Regions from separate parts of the Colwellia sp. KU-HH00111 genome, predicted to be linked through region 2. Evidence: riboswitches for the same ligand, from Rfam matches in the RefSeq annotation. Region 2 holds a riboswitch; the other holds the start of a gene.

Region 1 (5,776 bases), on a different contig from region 2:
TAATAAGGTGCAGAGGGTCGCCTACTTCATGCTGATCATTGTGTTCACTAGCACAGTAATTATCCATTCGTAAAATACGTGCTAATGGCTCCCCTACTGGCAAGGGTTTGCCAAATTCAGCCAAATAATCAACCATGCCGCCCATGGGGGCATATAAAGCACGATAATTCTTAAGGTAACAGGCATAACGGATCATTTTTTGTGGTAAAAATGCTTGGCCTTTTTGTGGTGTTACAACCCCTTTGTGTTGTAAATAACTTAAAATCCCTAAAGCATCGTGGTGAGCAACCGCTAAATCAATTTGCTCTTGTGAGCCCAGCTCCACGGTAAAACTTTCTTTGGTAAAAACCCCTTCCCCCATAACAAAATTTCGTCCCTGCGCTTGAAAGGCTTGTTGTAAATGCCACCAAGGACAAAAAGTTGACTCATCCATGGCGCCATCAAACTCATTAGGTATTAAAATAGTATGAGGAATATCAAAATAGCTAGCACTGGCTTTAGCATACTCTGGGCAATATAAGTGCTTGCTAGAAATAGGGCCGGTATGAAGATCAAGTACTAGGTCAGCTTGATGCGCCATATGCTGAAGTTGGTAGGCAATGCGCTGGCCTGTGGTTAACCCCCATATATTATGATCGAGTTTTTGTTCAATTTGCGCTAATAATAACTGTTGAAACTTCAGCTGTATTTCATCCTCGGTCGCATCAATATTTTGCTCAGCAAACGGTGCAATAACGGTTTCATCAAAGTGATACATTCGGTTCCAGTTCACCCCAGTGATGGGATCAAAACGCCCTAACGTATATTCACCGTTTTTATGATTACACGCTACCGGGTTAGCATAGGGAACCAAGGTGATATTCCCTTGAATATCACAATCCTTCAACAATTCAAGCAATTGAAAAATAACGGCATTACCTTGAACTTCTGCGCCGTGCATATTCGCTTGTATGTAGACATTTGGGGCTTTTGGTTGTGCATCAGTTTGCTGACACTCAAACGAGTACACCGGCACAGTTAGCTTTGCACCACTGGCCATTTCACCCACATGCATAACACGTTTGTTAAATGTGTTGCTATTAAAGGATGTATTTTTAGATGCACTGTGCTTAAAGGTATTCATAAATTCTCCAGTGTTGTAATCTAGACGCGCTTAAGCGAGATAAGTGCTAGCAGGTTGAGCCGCTCTTACTTCAACTAATTTGCCATTATCAATAACATATTCCGCAGCCAACTGATGACATAAAAAGAATGGCATACTTTCAGTAAAGCCATAGGCACCACAGTAGCCAAATACGACTTGATCACCCACGTCAATATCTTGAGGTAAAGGTAACTGCCCTAATTTATCCATACTAGTACACAAAGGTCCATGAATATCGAATGCTTGCTCGGCGGCATTCGATTGTCTCAGCAAGGTCACAGGAAAAGGTTGGTCTGTTATCGCCGGGCGAATAATATGATTGATACCCGCGGCCAATACTAATTGCGCTTGCTGATAATTAATTTTTCTATCAATGACAGGGACAACATAATAACCACACTCTGCCACAGCAAAACGGCCAAGCTCTAACCAAAGCTCATTTACGCCGGCTTGTGCCTTAATATCAGCTAAGTCCGTTATAATTTGTTGCCACGACAAGGTGTTGCCATCACCAAGGTAGTCGATACCCAAACCGCCGCCTAAGTCGAGGATTTTTAACTCCATACCGATATCATCTGCCAGCTTGGTTAATGGCATCACCATTTGCCCCCAAAGTGAGTACATTTTTTCATTACTGAGCATATTGCCCCATTGAAAAATATGTAAACCACAAATATCTAGGGCTGGATAATCACTAACCCGAATGCTTTGCCATTCTTGGGTTGATAGTCCAAATGGCGTTAAACTATTTCCTCCTAAGGGGTTTTTTTCACCTTCAGGCCATTGCAATTGCACCCTAAGCAGTACTGTGGGTGTATCTTTAATGACTTGCTCACACACCACCTCATTCAACCAAATGAGTTGATTGATGCTTTCTACTACAAAAGTACGAACTCCCTTTGCTATAAAGGCTTCTAGTTGTTTTTTTGATTTGGCTGGGCCGGTATTTAATACCCGTGCTGGACTGATCCCCTGTGCTAATACTTGGTGTAATTCACCTGAGCTAGCAACATCAAAATTAAATCCTTCACTGTCAAGCGTTTGAATAATTTTAGACAAGGGATTAGCTTTCACAGCAAACCAGAGTTTAATGACATCTTGCTGTTGTAGTTGTTTAAGGTGCTTTTTTAACGCATCCAATTGATAAACAAAATACCCTTGCTCATCGTTGGGCGACTCATGAGCAAGCAAGGTAGTTTCGATACTGGTATCAAACCAAGTGGGTTTAGTGGTCATAATTTACTTCTATTCATTTAAAGGTAGCAAGGTGCTTATCTTAAGATTGATTCTAACTCAAGTGACGCATCACTTTGCTCATCGCGATATTTAACAATCAAGGCACAGGCCATGTTTAAACCTTGAGCTTGTGCCCATGCACCCTTTATAGGACGAGTGCCCGGAACAACCACAGCCCGTTCAGGAATTTCAGCCCCTTTTTCACGCATGACTTGATTCACACAATCATAAACAGGCACTGATTTAGACAATGAAACTCCTGGAGCTAACACAGCACCTTTTTTAACAACAATACCTTCTACCACAACAACACCCGCACTTAAGAAAGCGTCGTCTTCAATAATTACCGGACTTGCACCAATAGGCTCTAATACCCCACCAATTTGCACTGCTGCTGATACATGCACATTACGGCCAACTTGTGCACATGAACCAATTAAGGCGTGACTATCTACCATAGTTCCGCTATCCACATACGCACCCACATTAATATAAGCCGGTGGCATAATAATGACCCCCTCAGCTACATAAGCACCTGCTCGAACAGAGGAACCACCTGGCACTAAGCGTACACCATCTTCCGGTGTAAATTGACGAGCGGGTAGATTTTCTTTATCAACAAAACCTTGATAGTTGCCGTCAAAGCTTACATTTTTACCCGCTTTAAAAGCCGCTAAAATGCCTTGTTTTACCTCAACATTAGCGTGCCAATGTCCATTTTCGTCTTGATTTGCTGCACGTAATGCGCCGGTTTCCAACTGTGCTAATACATCTTGCCAGTTCATGCTATATTCCTATTTGTAAGATTAGTGTTATGAAAAGAAGTGTGATTAGCCTGAGCTAACCATTGATTTATTTGTTCATTGCACGCTAATAGTAAGGTGCTATCAGTTACCTCCAAATGTGTTAACGGTGGGCGTAACATTGAAGATTGAATGGTGTTTTGCTGCTGCATTAATACTTTAACCGGAATGGGATTAGCCGCACTAAATAACGCGTCCACCGCATCATGCCATACCCCAAGCAAGCCCTGTGTTTGCCCAGCTAAACATCGCTGCACGTAACAATGGGTTGCTTGTGGCCAGGCATTAGCACAAACCGACACTAATCCTCGTGCTCCTGCTGGTACTAAATAAGGCAGCATCGCATCTTCACCGCTGTACAACTCAATATTGGGGCATTGTTTGCGGTAATTAAGAAATTTATTTAAATCTCCACTGGCTTCTTTCATCGCCCAGCAGTTAGGATGATTTTGCAACGTTTTTAAGGTTTCAATCGGGATTTCAATACCGCTGCGAGATGGCACGTTATATAACATACAGGGAAATTCAGCCGCATCTAACAAAGCATTAAACCATTGAGTTTGACCAACGACTCCGGGTTTGGCATATAAAGGGGTTGCCAGTAAAAAACTGTCAATAGCTAAGCCATTACAACGTTTTATCCAGTTTACTTGTGCGACTAAATTATAACCACCAACTGCAACCATCAAAGGCACATCTAGCTGGAGGTCACAAACAAACTCAACGATACTTAGCTGCTCTTCACTGGTCAAGGCTAAACCTTCACCTGTACTACCCAATAATAACAACCCATTACCGGCAGCAGCTTGTGCTTTGGCAAGTTGTTTTAAACTGGTAAAGTCAATCTCTGAATTTTCTAAAAATGGCGTCACTAATGCGGTCCACAACGGGTAGGCACAAAGACGGTTTTCAGCCGGCACTTGCGTGTCTAGGCTGCAAGATATATTAGTAGTGGATGATTTTATATTCATTACTCTCGAACTCATTAAAACCTGCATTAGGCAGATTAGTTCAGAGAGCTTGTAGGCATTTACGTTGAGCCGAGCAATCACCGTAAGTCATAGGTGTATACTGGCTGATATGCAAAGGCCAGAAGCTCTCCACTCAATTACTAAACAACCTTAGGTCAGTTAGTAACAGTGACAATCGTTGGGATTCAGCCCACATTGATAAGAAATATCTCTCATCAAAAACGACCGACAACAACTTCATCAAATAAGTTATTGCCTCGGCGTTAATCCCCCTCATTATCATTAGCAGAGTTTGATCTCTGGGTTTTGATTTAGTTTAACTAAGTCAAAACAATGATAACTACCTGGTTAACGCTCCTCTTCTGACCCCTTTAAAATCTTATGGCATAGCACCACAAGATTAGAATTAGGGACGGGGTTATTTAAACATTTTCCACGCTTTTTTGTCAATGTGGAAAAATTCTAATTGTTGAATTGAATGGCTATCTAGTAGAATAGTATCTTCTATCTTATTCATCGTTGTTTCTTTTTATGTCTATATCCTTGTCAAATGTTAGCCAACTATTGTTACGCAATGACACATTACTATCTGCCAAAACCCCATTATTTATTAACTTAATGGCAGATGGATTTATTGAACATTATTTGTCAGATAATTCTAACGCCAAAATAAGTTGTTATAACACCAATTATATTGACCATCAGGCACTAAAAAAACAATATAACAACAGAATAACGTCAAGCTTCACCAGTGAATATCATACTGAACTAACACATGACTTAGTCGTGATTAATTTCCCTAAAAGTAAAGGTGAACTCGCATTCACCTTGGCAATGATTGCACCATTTTTAGATATCGACGCTAAAATCTTTCTGGTTGGAGAAAAAAAAGGGGGGGTACAGTCTAGCCCTAAATTAACTCAAGCTTTTCTTAACAATTGTCAAAAAGTCGATGCTGCACGTCATTGCTTGTTGTTCGTGGGAATAGTCAAAGCGGAAAGTTTAAATAAAGCTTTCATCCTTAATGACTGGTTCGAAAAATATCAACTTAGTGTTGGGGGTATAACACTTACCATAGCTTCATTACCTGGTGTCTTTAGCCAAAAGAAACTAGATGTTGGTACTGCCTTATTGTTAGAAAACTTACCTAGGGTGATGAAAGGCAAGGTGTTAGATTTTGGTTGTGGCGCTGGTGTGATCAGCTGTTTTATCGGAAAAAAATTCGCTGATACTGAACTATGTTTACTTGATGTCAGTGCGCTTGCCATAGCGTCAGCAAAGAAAACCTTAGCATTGAACCACATACCTGGGCATGTATTTGCTTCAAATAGCTTATCTGAGGTATCCGAAAAATATCAACATGTCGTATCTAACCCTCCTTTTCATCAAGGCACAAAAACCAGTTATCTAGCCAGTGAAGAATTTCTGCGCGGTATAAAACCACATCTGCAGCACAACGGAAATATCACCATTGTTGCTAATAGTTTTTTACAATACTTACCGATAATGCAGCAACATATTGGCAATAGTCGCAGTTTGCTCAGCAAACAAGGTTTCAGTATTTACTACGCAGATCGTAAATAATAGCGAGCCAAACTTGATAAAGTTACTTTTTTCAGCGA
Region 2 (5,776 bases):
TAGTGAATAAAGAAGGTAACGTCATTAAACGTTACGCCCCAACAACAAAGCCAGCAGCTATTGAAGCTGATATTGAGAAGCTTTTATAAACGATGGTCATAATTTATGCCTAATAATGATAATTTGAAATTAGAAAACCAATTGTGCTTTAGGCTTTATAGCCTGACAAAATTGATGAATCGTCATTATAGCCCGGTATTAAAACAACTGGGCTTGACCTATTCACAATATTTGGTGATGTTGGTGTTATGGGAACATAATAACACTCGCTCGGTTGTTTCAGTTAAACACCTTGGTGACAAACTTGATCTCGACTCTGGCACCTTATCACCGTTATTGAAACGATTAGAAAAACAAGATTTGCTAAGTCGGGTGCGTAATAGTAACGACGAACGTAGTGTTGAAATAAAACTAACTCAAGCGGGCTGCCAGTTAAAAGCACAAGCAATTAACATTCCTGCACAGATGTTTTCTGTTACAGGAATGTCGATTGATGATTTGCAAGGTTTAACGACTCAGTTAGACACCTTGTTAACAACAATGAAAACCCGTTAATGCTATACAAATAATGCACTATGCAGCTTTTCAACAACATGGTTGGCATCTTGCTCGTCAACTAAAAAGCATAAGTTATTGGCACTTGCTCCATGACATATTAAACGAATGTTGGTGTCATTAATTGTTTGAAAAATACTTTGCCCTATGCCTTTTGCAGAGTCTAAACCATTACCAATCACCGCAACCAATGACAATCCGTGCTCTACTGACACTTCACATAGTTGCTCCAACTCTTGCACCACAGTTGAGGTTAACAACGACTGAGTTGAGTCACTCGGGTTATCAAAGGTCAGTGCAACACTGATTTCGCTGGTGGTGATCAAATCAACACTCAGCTCATGCTTAGCTAAAATGCCAAAAACTTGGGCCAAAAATCCACTGGCATGTAGCATGGCTGGGCTTTTAACGGTAACTAAGGTTTGCTCTCGTCTTAACGCAATTGAGCGATAGGTAGGGTTTGAGGCTACTTTTTGTTTAATTTGGGTGCCACCTTTTTCTGGCTCTTTACTTGAGCCGACAAACACCGGAATATTGCGTCGCATTGCCGGTATTAATGTGGCTGGGTGCAATATTTTAGCGCCGAAAGTCGCCATTTCCGCGGCTTCACCAAAGCTGATTTCTTTAATGGCACGTGCTTGCTCAGTAATGCGAGGATCTGTGGTAAAAATACCAACTACATCGGTCCAAATGGCTAGGTTTTGTGCATTAAGTGCTTCAGCAAGCAAAGCCGCGCTATAGTCTGAGCCTCCTCGGCCTAAAGTGGTGGTTTCGCCTAAACCATCTTCACCAATAAAACCTTGGGTGACCAGTACTTGTTGGCTCAATTTAGGCACTAACAATTGATTACACGCCAAGGCCAACTGTTCAACATCAACCACGGCTTTGCCATACAAGCTATTGGTTTTCATCACTTGTTGCACATTAAAATAAGCGCCATTAACATCAATAGACTGTAATACTTGGGCAAATATTCTTGAGCTAAGTTGCTCGCCAAACGCAAGAATAGCATCACTTTGTTTAACGCTGTGTTGCTGCGACTGGTTTAATGCCAAAGTTGCTAGCTGATCAAGTAAGTTATCAATTTCGGTGTTTAAAGCCTGTTCAACTGAAGATGTTAAATGCTGGGTAATGTTGAGTTGAATTACTCGAATAGCTGCAATAATTTGGTTTTGCTCTTCAAGTGAAATATTTGCTTGGCTTAAACGAACTAGATGGTTGGTTACACCGGCACTCGCTGACACAACCACTAAGCGATTACGGGTATCGTTTTTAATAATATGAGCACAGCGCAACATTGCTGGAAAGTCAGCAACACTAGTGCCGCCAAATTTGGCCACACTCATAGCTAAATTTTGATTAGGTTGTTCAGAGGATTGAGATTGTGCTTGTTGAAACATGGTTATTCTTCCTAAGTGCTATGATTTAATAAGTATCATTGGCGAATTAATACAGGAAGAGCATGACTGAGCAGTTTGGCAGGCTAACGTATTTTAATACATTTATACGCGCAATATAACTTTTTCAGCCAGAAGCTCTCCACCTTTACCTTTTCAGGTATAAAATACGGTGACAGCCCTAAGGATTCAGCCTTAGTGACCGAGTATTAACAGCCACATTGCTAATACTCTCGGCGATAAACTCCCTCAATAACGCTTATCGGAATGTGGTTCCTAATACCCTTGGGTATCACGTTATTTACCTAGTTATCGCTCCTCTTCTGGTGTTACTTAATAGAGTGTTCAAACACATAATTGAGTAACTGCTCTATTAAACCTTAAATGAACAAAAATTGCAATAGACTTTTAGACGGCTAATATGCTTTATTTGAATATCCTGATTTCATTACATAAATTGTTATAAACTTTGATATAGTATTGATACTATCCCACTATAATTATTCAATGTAATGGATTTATTTTTACTTAAAAAAATCATTTCAGTGTTTGTTATGCCAATTAATATTGTGCTGATTTTATTACTTTTGTCGGTGCTTTTTTTTCGAAAACGCCCTCATATCAGTTTTAAGTGCTTACTTTCTGCGCTAGTGTTATTGGTTGCTTCATCAATACCGGCATTGTCTGATCGTGTTATGGTTAGTATTGAAGATAATTACCCTGCTTACTCCCCTACTAACAAACGTGTCGATTATATTGTAGCGTTAGGTGGTTGGCATCAAGGTAACGAAGCATTGCCGGTAACAAGTCAATTAAATTCAGACTCATTGCAGCGCTTGGTTGAGGTATTGAGAATTCATAAGCTTCACCCTAACGCTAAAATAATCACTTCCGGCCATCACAATACTGATCCTACTTCTCACGCGCAAAAAATGAAACAAGCGTTAGTATTATTAGGTATTCCTAAACAAAAAATAATTACTGAAAACTTCCCTAAAGACACAGAAGAAGAAGCACAATTAATTGCCCCTAGAGTTTTTGGCACCAACATTGTGTTAGTGACTAATGCCAATCATATGCCTAGAGCAATGCTGTACTTTCAAGACCAAGGTGTTGAGCCAGTTGCAGCGCCGGTGGGGCATTGGGTTAAAAATATTAATAGCGAGAAAAACTGGAGCTACTATGTGCCTAATAGTAACAAACTACAGCAAACAACCAATGCTTGGCATGAAAGTCTAGGCCGGCTAGTGCAGTGGCTAAAACGACTGCTCTGATAAATATTTACGCCTATGTTAACGTATTAAAAAAGCGATAAAAAAAGCCAGTGTAATTATATATTACGCTGGCTTTTTTGATGTAATTACAACAAGCAATAATGCTTACATATGGTCAATAATACAATCGCCAAACTCTGAACACGTCACTAAGGTTGCATCATCCATTAAGCGCTCAAAATCGTATGTAACGGTTTTTGCACCTATTGCTCCTGACATGCCTTTTAGTAGTAAATCTGCCGCTTCTACCCAGCCCATATGACGTAACATCATTTCTGCCGATAAAATAACAGAGCCTGGGTTCACTTTATTTTTACCTGCATACTTAGGCGCTGTACCATGAGTCGCTTCAAAAATAGCTACTTCATCGTTTAAATTAGCTCCTGGGGCAATACCAATACCACCCACTTGTGCTGCAAGCGCATCAGACAGGTAATCACCATTTAAATTAAGCGTGGCAATAACACTGTACTCAGCAGGACGAAGTAATATTTGTTGTAACATCGCATCAGCAATAACATCTTTAATAATTATTTCTTTGCCTGTTTTTGGGTGTTTAATACGACACCATGGGCCACCATCAATTAATTCGGCACCAAACTCTTCACAAGCTAGCTCATAACCCCAATCTTTAAAAGCACCTTCAGTAAACTTCATGATATTACCTTTGTGTACTAAGGTTACTGAATCTCGGTTGTTATCAATGGCATATTGAATTGCTTGGCGCACTAAGCGTTGCGTGCCTTCTTTAGAAACAGGTTTGATACCAATACCGCAATTTTCGGTAAAGCGCATCTTAGTAACGCCCATTTCTTCAGTAAGGAAAGAAATGACTTTTTTAGCGCTTTCTGAGTCTGCTTGGTACTCAATACCAGCATAAATATCTTCGGTATTTTCTCGGAAAATGACCATGTCAACTTCAGACGGTTTTTTCACTGGGCTCGGTACGCCAGTAAACCACTGCACCGGTCTTTGACAAACATATAAATCTAATATTTGGCGTAAAGCAACATTTAACGAGCGCATGCCACCACCTACAGGTGTGGTTAATGGCCCTTTTATGCCTACTTTGTATTCTTTAAACATTTCTAAAGTTTCATCAGGCAGCCAGGTTTCTGAATCGTAAACTTGGGTTGCTTTTTCACCTGCGTAAACTTCCATCCAAGCAATTTTTTTCTCTTTGCCATAAGCTTTATTAACAGCGGCATCAACAACTTTGATCATAGGAGGCGTTACGTCTACACCTATACCATCACCTTCAATAAAGGGGACAATAGGATTATTAGGTACCACTAATTTACCATTAGCTATCGTGATTTTGTCACCAGAACTGGGAATTGAGATTTTACTTGTCATAAAGCGCTCTCCTAATTGGAAGAATAGACATCGAACAATGCCTTTAAATTATATTAAAGAAACGAAATGATAAATCAATTGATATTCATAATAAATATGAATTTTATTAACCTAGCTTAATTTCTCGATGCTGTGATTTAAACGCTGATTTAAACTAAAGTAAAGTAAAAAGAGTAATTACACTAATTATTTAGCTGTAATGTTGAGTATTCTGCTAGTGAATAGTAGTTAAAAAGGTTGAGTGCCTCACCCAACCTTTTTAACTGCTCATAAACGCGTTAAGTTATAATGCTCTGAAAATCTGTTCCGTTGTTTCTTTTGCATCACCAAATAGCATTTGTGAGTTTTCTTTAAAGAATAGTGGGTTTTGCACCCCTGCATAACCTGTATTCATAGAGCGTTTAAACACAACCACCTCTTTAGCATTCCATACCTCTAACACCGGCATTCCGGCAATAGGGCTGTTTGGATCATCATTGGCAGCAGGGTTTACGGTATCATTAGCACCAATAACTAGTACCACATCAGTTTCGCTAAAGTCATCATTGATTTCTTCCATGCCCAACACAATATCATAAGGAACTTTCGCTTCGGCTAATAGCACGTTCATATGCCCAGGCAAACGCCCAGCAACAGGATGAATAGCAAAACGTACTTTAATTCCTTTATTGATTAGCTGTTGAGTGAGTTCATAAACTGGGTATTGCGCTTGTGCTACCGCCATACCATAACCTGGCGCTATAATTACTGATTTTGCGCCACGTAATAAGTCGGCAACACCTTCGGCATTAACTTCTCTGTGCTCACCATAGTCTTTGTCTTCATCAACAACTACTTCCGTACCAAAACCACCGGCAATAACACTGATAAATGACCGGTTCATCGCTTTACACATAATATAAGATAATATAGCCCCTGATGAGCCAACTAGTGCACCGGTAATAATGAGTAAATCATTACTTAACATAAAGCCTGCCGCAGCTGCAGCCCAGCCTGAATATGAGTTAAGCATTGACACTACCACTGGCATATCCGCACCACCAATAGAAGCAACTAAATGCCATCCGAATACTAATGCCACTACCGTCATAATATATAAGGCTGGACTTGCACCGCCATTATTAACAAAACCTAGCAGTAGAAAAAAGCTAAAAATACCCGCTGCAAGGTTCATTTTATGGCGATGAGGTAACA

The links. Region 2 has a riboswitch for lysine ahead of lysC (lysine-sensitive aspartokinase 3). Riboswitches for the same ligand answer to the same signal wherever they lie in the genome.
Region 1: another riboswitch for lysine. It lies ahead of dapA (4-hydroxy-tetrahydrodipicolinate synthase); the one in region 2 lies ahead of lysC (lysine-sensitive aspartokinase 3).

Annotation. Positions count from the first base shown of each region.
Region 1 covers NZ_BAABWO010000001.1:295,133-300,908, reverse strand. The annotation lists gene ABXG98_RS01205 (succinylglutamate desuccinylase/aspartoacylase family protein) at 1-1,054, opposite strand, end outside; gene ABXG98_RS01200 (PLP-dependent decarboxylase) at 1,154-2,380, opposite strand; gene ABXG98_RS01195 (2,3,4,5-tetrahydropyridine-2,6-dicarboxylate N-succinyltransferase) at 2,416-3,165, opposite strand; partial or broken gene dapA (4-hydroxy-tetrahydrodipicolinate synthase) at 3,225-4,103, opposite strand; lysine riboswitch at 4,269-4,524, opposite strand; gene ABXG98_RS01185 (methyltransferase) at 4,686-5,738, shown strand.
Region 2 covers NZ_BAABWO010000010.1:18,267-24,042, reverse strand. The annotation lists gene ABXG98_RS16165 (glutathione peroxidase) at 1-89, shown strand, start outside; gene ABXG98_RS16160 (MarR family winged helix-turn-helix transcriptional regulator) at 106-555, shown strand; gene lysC (lysine-sensitive aspartokinase 3) at 558-1,955, opposite strand; lysine riboswitch at 2,080-2,283, opposite strand; gene ABXG98_RS16150 (ElyC/SanA/YdcF family protein) at 2,507-3,226, shown strand; gene icd (NADP-dependent isocitrate dehydrogenase) at 3,332-4,582, opposite strand; gene pntB (Re/Si-specific NAD(P)(+) transhydrogenase subunit beta) at 4,866-5,776, opposite strand, start outside.